2 regions of the Stenotrophomonas sp. YJH_SMC_46 genome follow, and region 2 is predicted to be linked to the other one. Evidence: riboswitches for the same ligand, from Rfam matches in the RefSeq annotation. Region 2 holds a riboswitch; the other holds the start of a gene.
The links. A riboswitch is a leader RNA that binds a small molecule or an ion and turns the genes downstream of it on or off. The one in region 2 is predicted to bind thiamine pyrophosphate.
Positions count from the first base shown of each region.

Region 1: another riboswitch for thiamine pyrophosphate. It lies ahead of thiC (phosphomethylpyrimidine synthase ThiC); the one in region 2 lies ahead of AC5P8C_RS16740 (TonB-dependent receptor).

Region 1 covers NZ_JCAFTO010000002.1:711,762-717,225, forward strand. The annotation lists gene ggt (gamma-glutamyltransferase) at 1-986, shown strand, start outside; gene AC5P8C_RS08260 (BCCT family transporter) at 1,545-3,122, opposite strand; TPP riboswitch at 3,368-3,468, shown strand; gene thiC (phosphomethylpyrimidine synthase ThiC) at 3,551-5,395, shown strand.
Region 2 covers NZ_JCAFTO010000005.1:227,161-232,624, reverse strand. The annotation lists gene AC5P8C_RS16755 (peptidoglycan-binding protein) at 25-2,022, shown strand; gene AC5P8C_RS16750 (glycine zipper 2TM domain-containing protein) at 2,268-2,675, shown strand; gene AC5P8C_RS16745 (phosphotransferase enzyme family protein) at 2,804-3,928, shown strand; TPP riboswitch at 3,972-4,067, shown strand; gene AC5P8C_RS16740 (TonB-dependent receptor) at 4,138-5,464, shown strand, end outside.

The sequences.
Region 1 (5,464 bases), on a different contig from region 2:
ACTATTTCAAGGCCAACGGTGGCTACCTGAGCTATCAGGACATGGCTGACCATCATGGCGAATGGGTCGAACCGGTCAGCAGCAACTACCGTGGCTACGACGTGTGGGAACTGCCGCCGAACAGCCAGGGCATTGCCGCGCTGCAGATCCTCAACGTGCTGGAAGGCTACGATTTCTCGAAGATCCCGTTTGGTTCACCGGAGCATGTGCACCTGTTCGTTGAAGCGAAGAAGCTGGCCTTCGCCGACCGTGCACGCTTCTACGCCGACATGGCGTTCCAGCCGGCACCGGTGCAGAAGCTGATTTCCAAGGAATACGCCGCGCAGCGCCGCGCGCTGATCTCGATGGAAAAGGCGTTGAAGGAAGTGCAGCCGGGCACGCCGAAGCAGCTGGAGGAGGGCGACACGATCTACATGACCGTGGCCGACGCCGACGGCATGATGGTCTCGCTGATCCAGTCCAACTACCGCGGCATGGGCAGCGGCATGGCGCCGCCGGGGCTGGGCTTCATCCTGCAGGATCGTGGCGAGATGTTCGTGCTGCAGAAGAACCATCCCAACGGCTACGCACCGGGCAAGCGCCCCTTCCAGACCATCATTCCGGCGTTCATTACCAAGGGTGGCAAGCCGTATGCCAGCTTCGGCGTGATGGGCGGCGCGATGCAGCCGCAGGGCCACGCGCAGATCGTGATGAACCTGGTGGACTTCGGCATGAACCTGCAGGAAGCCGGTGATGCGCCGCGCATCCAGCACGAAGGCTCGACTGAACCGACGGGTCAGGCCACGGCGATGACCGATGGCGGTGAAGTGAATCTGGAAACCGGCTTCCCTTATGAAACGGTGCGCGCGCTGATGCGCAAAGGGCATCGCATCGTGTTCGCCGATGGCCCGTATGGCGGGTACCAGGCGATCATGCGTGATCCCGAGACCGGGGTTTACTACGGTGCTTCGGAGAGCCGCAAGGATGGGCAGGCGGCGGGGTATTGAGGTTTTCCGGCCACCGGGCTGAGCCCCCTCTGCGGTGGTGGTTCGTGGAAGCGGGATCATGTGATTGGGCCGGGCGGGTGGGCTGTTCGGGGGACGCCGTGAATCCGTCCCTGGAGGCTTGGCAGCCGCATCCATGCGGCTGACACCCCCGCCCAACCCCCCCGCCCGACCCCTGACAGTGTCCGTGGCCATCACCGCAGGAAAAGAAAAAAGAAGAGCAAGAGCAAGAGCAAAGGCAACAGCCGCGCGCTGTGGGTTGAGGTCGGACCCGTTTTCCGAAGGAAAACGGATCCGACCCCTTCTTGTTTTCCGATACACCTGATCCACGCATGGCGTGGATCGACTGCCGTCACCGGGAAATTGTCGGAGGCGGGGAGGGGGCCGATGGCGGGACCGTCCACGGCATGGATGCCGTGGCCGAGCCTACAGGGACGTACTTGCGGCGTGTCCCGCCATCGGCCCCCTCCCCGCCAAACCAGCAGAAATCCAGAGCCGCTTTTGAAGTTGTTGTTGCCGTTGCTTGAAAAAAGCGGTGCAGCCGCAGGCTGCAAAACCCCCTCAATCCTGATCGTGCGCGCGCGCTGCCTCCGCCTGGGTTTCCTCCTGCGCCGCCATCTCGCGTGCAATCCACGCATCGATCATGTGCCGCTGGCGCTGCGCCTGCCGCCGCTCCCGGGTGTATTCCTGGTCCAGCACCCGGTACAGGGACACCATCACAAGAAGCATCAGCAGCGCGAACGGCAGCGCAGCGATGGTGATCATGCCCTGCAGCGCCTCCAGTCCCCCTGCCAACAGCAAGGAACCCGCCACGAGCGCAATGCCGACACCCCACGCCACTTTGTGCTTGCGCAATGGCTCGCCCGCGTCGTCCGTGGACATGCTGGCCAGCACAAGTACCGCAGAATCAGCCGAGGTCACGAAGAAGATCATCAGTAGCACCAGCGCAATGCACGACAGCAGCAACGGCAGCGGCATGCTGTCGAACATGGTGAACAGCACCGTTTCATAGCCGTTGCCCAGTGCCTGCAGCAGGTCGGCCTGGCCGAAGATCTGCATCCAGATCGCGGTGCCACCGAACACCGAGAACCAGAAGAAGCCCAGCAGCGTCGGTGCCAGCACCACGCCGATCACGAACTCGCGCACGCTGCGCCCGCGCGAGATGCGCGCGATGAACGAACCCACGAACGGTGCCCAGGAGATCCACCAGGCCCAGTAGAAGATCGTCCAGTCCGCGACCCAGGTGCTGGACGAGAACGGTGACATGCGCAGGCTCATCGTCACCAGCTGATTGAGATAGGAGCCCAACGTCGTCGTGAAGGTGTTGAAGATCGCGCCAGTCGGGCCGAGTACCAGCACCAGCGCGAGCAGCAGTGCAGCCAATGCAAGGTTGAAGTTGGACAGCCATTTCATGCCGCGGCCGACGCCGCTGAGCGTGGACGCCATGTACAGTACGAAAGCCACTGCGATGATGGTCAGCTGCAGCGGCACGCCCGCCTGCACGCCGAACACGCGTTCCACGCCGGCCGCGATCTGTACCGTGCCGAAGCCCAGTGCTGTAGCCACGCCAACCGCGGTGGCGACGACCGCGGAGATGTTGACCATATGCCCGATCCAGCCACGATGGTGACGGCCGATGATCGGTTGCAACATATCGCTGATCTGGCCACGGCCGTTGCGGTTGAACTGGAACCAGGCCATGGCCAGGCCGATCAGCGCGTAGATCGCCCACGGGTGCAGGCCCCAATGGAAGAACGCATAGCGCATGGCGGCGCGCGCGGCGTCCATGCTTTCGGGCGCCAGCCCCTCCGGTGGCTTGCTGAAGTGCGAAATGGGCTCGGCGGCGCCCCAGAACACCAGGCCGATGCCCATGCCGGCAGCGAACAGCATCGACATCCAGCTGGCACGCGAGAACTCGGGCTCGGCATCTTCGCCACCGATGCGCAGGTTGCCGAAGCGGCCGAAGGCCAGGTACATCAGGAACACCAGCGCCAGGAACACGACCAGCAGGTACAGCCAGCCGACACTGCGGATGACCTCGGCCAGCATCGACTGGACCACGGTGTTGAAGGGACCGGGTGCAACACCGGCGAGCAGCACCAGCAGCAGAACCAGTGCAATGGAAACGCGAAACACCATGAAGGGGCTTCTCCGATCAAGGGATTGAGGGGAGCGAGCAGAGCTTGCTGCGAGGGGCCGGCGACATGCAGCACAGACCGGGCAGGGGCCGCGAAGGCGGCGAGGAAACACCGGCCGCAGCGGCACGATGCGCGTGCACGTTACTGAATGCGATGTCACGGTTCTGTTAATACAGAAACAGCGGATCCACGCCGTGCGTGGATGGAACAGCCATGGGCTACAGCACGTTCTATGCTCTAATGCACACCAAGAAGCGGGGGTACCGGGCCATGTGGCCACGGTTGAGACAGTCCCTTGGAACCTGATCCGGCTCATACCGGCGTAGGGAAGCTTTGCAGTGCAGCCGTGCCCGGATTCCGCCCAAGGACCGTCCGGGAGCGGCAGCAGTGCGCCGCCGCTTCGTCCCTGACCTTCCTGGACGATGCCCGATGAACGCACAGCTCTCCGCCCTGCAGCAACAGGCCCAGCAACTCTCCGAATCCGTGACCCGGCCCATTCCCGGATCGCGCAAGATACACGTGGCCGGCTCGCGCCCGGATCTGCTGGTGCCGATGCGCGAGATCGCGCTGGCCCGCACGCCGACCCTGTTCGGCGGCGAAGAGAATGCGCCGGTCACGGTCTACGACACGTCCGGCCCCTACACTGATACTGGCGTACGCATCGATCTGTCCGCAGGCCTGCCGGCGCTGCGCCGCGGCTGGGTGGAGGAACGCGGCGATACCGAACAGCTCGAAGGACTGAGTTCTTCGTTCGGCCGCGACCGCGAGCATGACCCGAAGCTCGATGCGGTGCGATTTCCTGCGCGCAGCCTGCCACGCCGTGCGCGAGCCGGCGCGAACGTCACCCAGATGCACTATGCGCGGCGCGGCATCATCACGCCGGAAATGGAGTTCGTCGCCATCCGCGAGAACCAGCGGCTCGACGCGGTCCGCGATGCCGGCCTGCTGCAGCAGCACCCGGGCGAGTCGTTCGGTGCTTCAATCCAGAAGGTGATCACACCCGAATTCGTGCGCGACGAGATCGCACGCGGCCGCGCGGTGCTGCCCAACAACATCAACCACCCGGAAAGCGAGCCGATGATCATCGGCCGCAACTTCCTGACCAAGATCAACGCCAACATCGGCAACAGCGCAGTGTCCTCGGGCATTGCCGAGGAAGTGGAGAAACTGGTGTGGGCGATCCGCTGGGGCGGTGATACGGTGATGGACCTGTCCACCGGCAAGCACATCCATGAGACCCGCGAGTGGATCATCCGCAACTCGCCGGTGGCGATCGGTACCGTGCCGATCTACCAGGCACTGGAGAAGGTCGACGGCCGTGCCGAAGCACTTACCTGGGAAATCTTCCGTGACACGCTGATCGAGCAGGCCGAGCAGGGCGTGGACTACTTCACCATCCACGCTGGCGTGCTGCTGCGCTACGTGCCACTCACCGCCAAGCGCGTGACCGGCATTGTCAGCCGTGGTGGCTCGATCATGGCCAAGTGGTGCCTGGCGCACCACAAGGAGAATTTTCTCTACACGCACTTCGAAGACATCTGCGAGATCATGAAGGCGTACGACGTGACCTTCTCGCTGGGTGACGGCCTGCGCCCGGGCTGCATCGCCGATGCCAACGACGCCGCGCAGTTCGGTGAGCTGGAAACACTGGGCGAGCTGACGAAGATCGCCTGGAAACACGATGTGCAGACCATGATCGAAGGCCCCGGCCACGTGCCGATGCAGCTGATCAAGGAAAACATGGACAAGCAGCTGCGCGAGTGTGGCGAAGCACCGTTCTATACGCTGGGCCCGCTGACCACCGACATCGCGCCGGGCTACGACCACATCACCAGCGCGATCGGTGCGGCGATGATCGGCTGGTTCGGCACGGCGATGCTCTGCTACGTGACGCCGAAGGAGCACCTCGGCCTGCCCAATCGCCAGGACGTGCGCGACGGCATCATGGCCTATCGCATTGCCGCGCATGCGGCCGACCTGGCCAAGGGCCATCCGGGCGCGCAGGTGCGCGACAACGCGCTGAGCAAGGCGCGCTTCGAGTTCCGCTGGGAAGACCAGTTCCATCTTGGCCTGGATCCGGAGAAGGCCAAGGAATTCCATGACGAGACGCTGCCGAAGGATGCGCACAAGCTGGCCCACTTCTGCTCGATGTGCGGCCCGCACTTCTGTTCGATGAAGATCACCCAGGATGTGCGTGACTACGCCGAAGCCGGCATGAAGGAGAAGTCGGCGGAGTTCCGCGCGGCCGGTGCCGAGGTCTATCGCCAGGGGTGACGCGGAAGCGGGGGTGCCGGCCAGCGGCCGGCACTACCGCTCATCACGCCGCTCCCGGCTATCCTCCGC
Region 2 (5,464 bases):
CCATCAACCCCGAGGAAAAACGTCATGGCACAGCATGACTACAGCAGAAAGGAAGTCCTGGACATCGTCGAGCAGGTCGCCAGGCAGAAGAGCATTCCGGTCGACGACTTCATGCGCTTCGCGTACATCGAGACCGGTGGCACCTTCAACGAGCGCGCCCACAACGCGTCATCCGGCGCCAAGGGCCTGTTCCAGTTCGTGCCCGGGTCCGCACGCCAGTACCACCTGACCGGCCACGAGTTCGACCCCACCCGCAACACCGAAGCGGCCGCGCAGATGTACCAGGACAACCTGGACTCGATGGCACGCCGCAACGAGCGCACCGGCCACCCGTACCTGTCCGGCGGCAGTACGCCGACCGGGCTGGACCTGTACCTGGCCCACCAGCAGGGCAGTGCCGGCTATGGCTCGGTGCAGACCGCCATTGCCACCGGCACCTTCGGCGTGGTCCGCAACAGCCACGGCGACGAGATCAACATGCGCCGCAACGTGCTGAACCAGATCGGGTCGGACGCGAAGGCGCTGACCGGCCACAGCCTGGCCGAAATGCGCGGCATGAACGATGGCGACCTGGCACGGGCCTTCTCCAGCTACTACATCCACAAGTACGCAGCGATCAGCATCCCGGAAAAGAACATCGAACCGCAGGCGGTGGCACAGGGCCAGGGCCAGGGCCAGGCCCCGGCCGCGCCTGCACAGGCCAGCGCAGCCGTGGCGGCCGGTGCTGCCACGCTGGCGGCAACCGCAACAGCCGCTGCCGCGCCGAAACCGGGCATCGAACTGCAGGCCGCCTACGAGGCCGGCGTGAAGTACGACGATGTGAAGTACGCCATCAACATTCCGGGCCACGCGCTGTACGTACCGGGCAAGACCGGCAAGAACGTGGACCAGGGTTACATCGATTGCTCCGGCTGGGTCGGCACGCTGCAGAACCGGACCATGGACGAGATCAACCAGAAGGCCGGGCATGCGGTGTTCAGCAAGGCCGATCGCATCGACCTGGGCAACCTGGGTTCCGGCGGCATCGTGCGCAAGGCATTCGACCAGTCCGGCGTGCTGCTTGACCGCGACGCGATCCTCAAGCCCGGTGCGCTGAAGGAAGGCATGATCATCGGCCTGGATACGGCCAGGACCCGCCATGAACACTGGAACGGCATCGACCACATCGTGATGGTGGTGCGCGACCCGAACACCGACAGGCTGCTGATCAGCCAGTCCACCGGCAGCAAGGGCGTGCACACCATGCCGGTGGAGGACTACCTCAAGCAGGTGAAGGACCACCCGCACTGGAAGCTGTTCGCGTCCGATCCATTGTCCAAGGCCCGTGACCTGCTGGAAAACCGCACCCAATCGCACGAGCAGACCCAGGGCAAGGCCAACGCCGAGCACAAGGCGGCCGCCACGCCGCACGCCGAACTGTACAAGCAGGGCGCACACAGCGAGGGCGTGCGCAAGGTGCAGGAGCAGCTGGGCCACCTGGGCTACGTCGGCGCCGACGGCAAGCCACTGGTCGAGGATGGCCGCTTCGGCCGCAACACCGACGCGGCAGTGCGCCAGCTGCAGAAGGACAACGGCCTGGTCGTCGACGGCATCGTCGGTCCGAAGACGCTGGAAGCGATCAAGGAAGCACGCGAACGGCCCTTGCTGAACGACGAGCGGCACCCACGCAATCCGATGTACCTGCAGGCCACCGAAGGCCTGGAGCGGCTGCCGGCAGGTACCTTCAAGGATCGCCACGCGCTGGAAAGCACCGCCGCGGCCCTGACCAAGGAGGCGCATGCCGCCGGCCTGCAACGCATCGACACGGTGGTGCCGAGCCCGAACGGTGAGCGCCTGTTCGCCGTGCAGGGCACGATCGGTGACCCGGCGGCCAGCCGCGTGGCGGTGGAGACCCGTGCCGCCAGCGAGCAGAGCCTGGCGCTCAGCAGTGGTGCCGTGCAGGGCGCCCCAAACGTGCTGCACCAGCAGCAGGATGCCCAGCAGGAGCAGGCCCGGCAGGCACAGAAGGCGATGGGCGTCTAAGCCCGCAGCGCCTTGGGAGAGAAGGGAGGGCCACGTCCGCGTGGCCTTTTCCCTTTCTGCCAGCTGAGCGGCCGAGGCCGCTTTCAGCCTTGCTTCATGCCGCCTGCCGCTAGATGAATGCGCAAGCCGCACGGTGGACCAGGCAATGTTCCGGCAATGTTGGAACGCCAGCGTGGACACCACGGCAGCCGGGGCGCCCGCGCCCTCCCTGCCCAGTGTGGCATGCACCTCACAGGAGAACGAACATGCTCAGTACTTCCACACTCAGCTTCCGTGGTCTGGCGATGGCTCTGGCACTGGTGGCCGGTGTCGCCGTGGTCAGCGATGCCAGCGCGATGTCGAGGAAGGACAAGCGCACCCTGGTCGGCGCCGTGGTCGGTGGCGTGGCCGGCAACCTGCTCTCCAACGGTGATCCTGCCGCCACCGTGGGCGGCGCCGTGGCCGGCGGCGCGATCGGCAACCTGACCACCTCCGACCGCCGCGACCGTCGTTACTACGACAATCGCCGTTACGACGACCGCTACGATCGCCGTTACGACCGTGGCTACTACCGCAGCGGCTACTACGACCGCGGTGACGACCGTCGCTGGCAGCGCGAGCGCTACTACGACAACCGCTACTACCACGACCGCGGCCGCCATCGCGGCTGGTAGGCCGCGCGGCGGCATCACCGCAGCTGATGCACGGACGGGCGGGTCGACGACCCGCCCGTTTGCGTTGGCCGCGTGCATGGCGTTGAATGCGCAGCCTTGGATGTGACTTTCCCCACCGGGGCTGCGGCATGAATTCTTCTTCCCACCGCGTGCAGGGCCTCAACAACGACGAGGTCGCTGCCGACTGGCCACCGATCAGCGCGGCGGACATCGCGTGGCTGCGCCAGCGTTACCCGCAGCTGGGCGAGCACAGCCAACCGCGCTGGCACAGCCCCCGACCGCTGTCGGCCGCCGCCATCGTCGACGGCGTGGACGGCGCGCTGTTCATCAAGCGCCACCACCACAGCGTGCGCAGTGCGGCCTGCCTGGAAGAAGAACACCACTTCATCGCCCATCTCGCCGCAGCGGGCGTGCCGGTGGTGCAGGTGCTGCCAGCGGCCGATGGCCACAGCGCCGTCGAGCATGGCGAATGGACCTTCGAGCTGCATGCGGTTGGCGTCGGCGAGGATCTGTACCGTAATGCCGTATCGTGGTCGCTGCTGACCGACGTTGCACAGGCCCGCGAAGCCGGGCGCGCACTCGCGCAGCTGCACCGTGCCGCCGCCAGCTACCACGCGCCCCAGCGCAGTACCCATGTGCTGGTCGCGCGCGATGATCTGATCCGCAGCGACGATCCGGTCGCGGCCATCAAGGCAGGACTGCACGAGCGCCCCGGGCTGGCCCGCTATCTCGCGCGCATTCAGTGGGAAGCGCAGCTGCAGCGTGACGTGTTGCCGTGGCATGCCGGCCTGGCCAAGCGCCTGCGCGACGAGCCGCGGCTGTGGGCCCACAACGACTGGCATGTTTCCAACCTGCTGTGGCGCGATGGGCAGATCAGCACCGTGCTGGATTTCGGCCTGGCCTCGCCCACCAGCGCACTGTTCGACCTCGCCACCGCGATCGAGCGCAACGCGGTGGCGTGGCTGGAGCTGGAGCGCGGCATGGAGGCGGTGCGCATCGATATCGCGCTGGCCCTGCTCGACGGCTACCGCCAGGTACTGCCGCTGTCGGCGGCACGCGTGCACCTGCTGGCCGACCTGCTGCCGATGGTCCATTTCGACTTCGCACTGTCCGAAGTGGAGTACTTCGAAGGTGTCACCGGCTCGACCGCGAATGCCGATGTAGCGTGGCGGCCCTTCATGCTGGGGCACCCGGCGTGGTTCCACAGCGCGCCGGGACAGGCACTGCTGCAGGCGCTGCACGCGGCAGCCTGAAGGGCACCGGCTCGCAAATCCGTACCATTTGTAGTGAAATGGTCACCTGAAGCGGGGGTGCCTGGATCTGCCAGGCTGAGAGAGTCCCTTGGAACCTGATCCGGTTTGCACCGGCGTAGGGAGCTTTGAGCCGCAGCCACACCCCCGTCATGGGCCGGTGCACCTGCGCGCCGTCGCTTCGTCTCCCTTGTTGTCCGAAGACGAATCGAATGAACCGCTGCCTTCGCCCCACCCTGCTCTCCCTCGCCCTCTGCGCCGCGCTGCCGCTGCACGCCAGCGAGGCCGAGGCGTCCCCCGATGCGGCTGCCACCGGCGCCGAGCGCTCGCCCACCGAACTGGCAGCGGTACGCGTGCAGGCCGGCAAACCGAAGGCCGATACCTCGCGCGTGAACGCCTTCGGTGGCGGCAGCTGGAAGGACACGCCGGCCTCGGTGAACGTGCTCGAGCGCGACTACCTCGATCGCCGCCAGGTGCGTTCGCTGTCCGAGCTGGCCAGCAACGATGCCTCGCTGGGTGATGCGTATGCACCTGTGGGCTACTACCAGAACATCGCCATCCGTGGCTTCGCGCTGGACGCCGCCACCGGCTACCGCTTCAACGGCCTGTCCATCGCCGGCGAACAGCGCCTGGCGCTGGAGAACGTGCAGTCGGTTGAGATCCTCAAGGGTGAAGCCGGCCTGGCCGCAGGCGTGATGGCACCGGGTGGCATCATCAACTACATCGGCAAGCGCCCGGCCGAAGTGCGCACCGCCACGCTCGGCACCGATTCGGAAGGCTCGCGCTACGTCGCCGTCGATGTCGGCCACTGGATCACCCCGCGCTTCGGCCTGCGCCTGAATGCCGCGTGGGATTCCAGCAATTCCTATGTCGAGCACGCCGATGGCCGCCGCAATTTCTACTCGCTCGCGGCCGACTGGCTGATCGGCGAACGCGGCAAGCTGGAGGTGGACGCCAATTACCAGACCAGTTCGCAACGTTCGGTGTCCGGCTACCAGCTGCTGGGCGCGCGTGACCTGCCGCGCGGTGTCGACCGCGAGCACCTGCTCGGCTACCAGCCGTGGCAGCGCCCGGTGGATATTGCCAGCACCAACATCACCGCGCTGCACACCTACGATTTCAACGACGCCTGGCAGTCCCGCGTGTCGGTCGGCCACAGCCGGTCGGTGATCGATGACAACGTCGCCTTCGCCTACGGTTGCTACTACGCCGTGCAATGCGCCGATGGCAGCGTGCCGGGCAACTACTTCGCGCCCAACGGCGACTACGACGTCTACGACTACCGCAGCCCGGACGATACCCGCCGCAACCAGCAGGCCCGTGCCGAGCTGCGTGGCCGTTTCGAGACCGGCAGCGTCGGCCATGAGCTGACCCTCGGCGCCGACTACTTCCGCCGCACCGTGGACAGGCGCCCGAGCGTCAACGAGTACGTCGGCACCACCAACATCCACGAGGCACCGGTGCCGGTGTTCGAGCCGTCGCCGAAGATGCCCGGCCCGTCCGCACGTCGCCTGGACAGCCGCCAGACCGCCTTCTTCG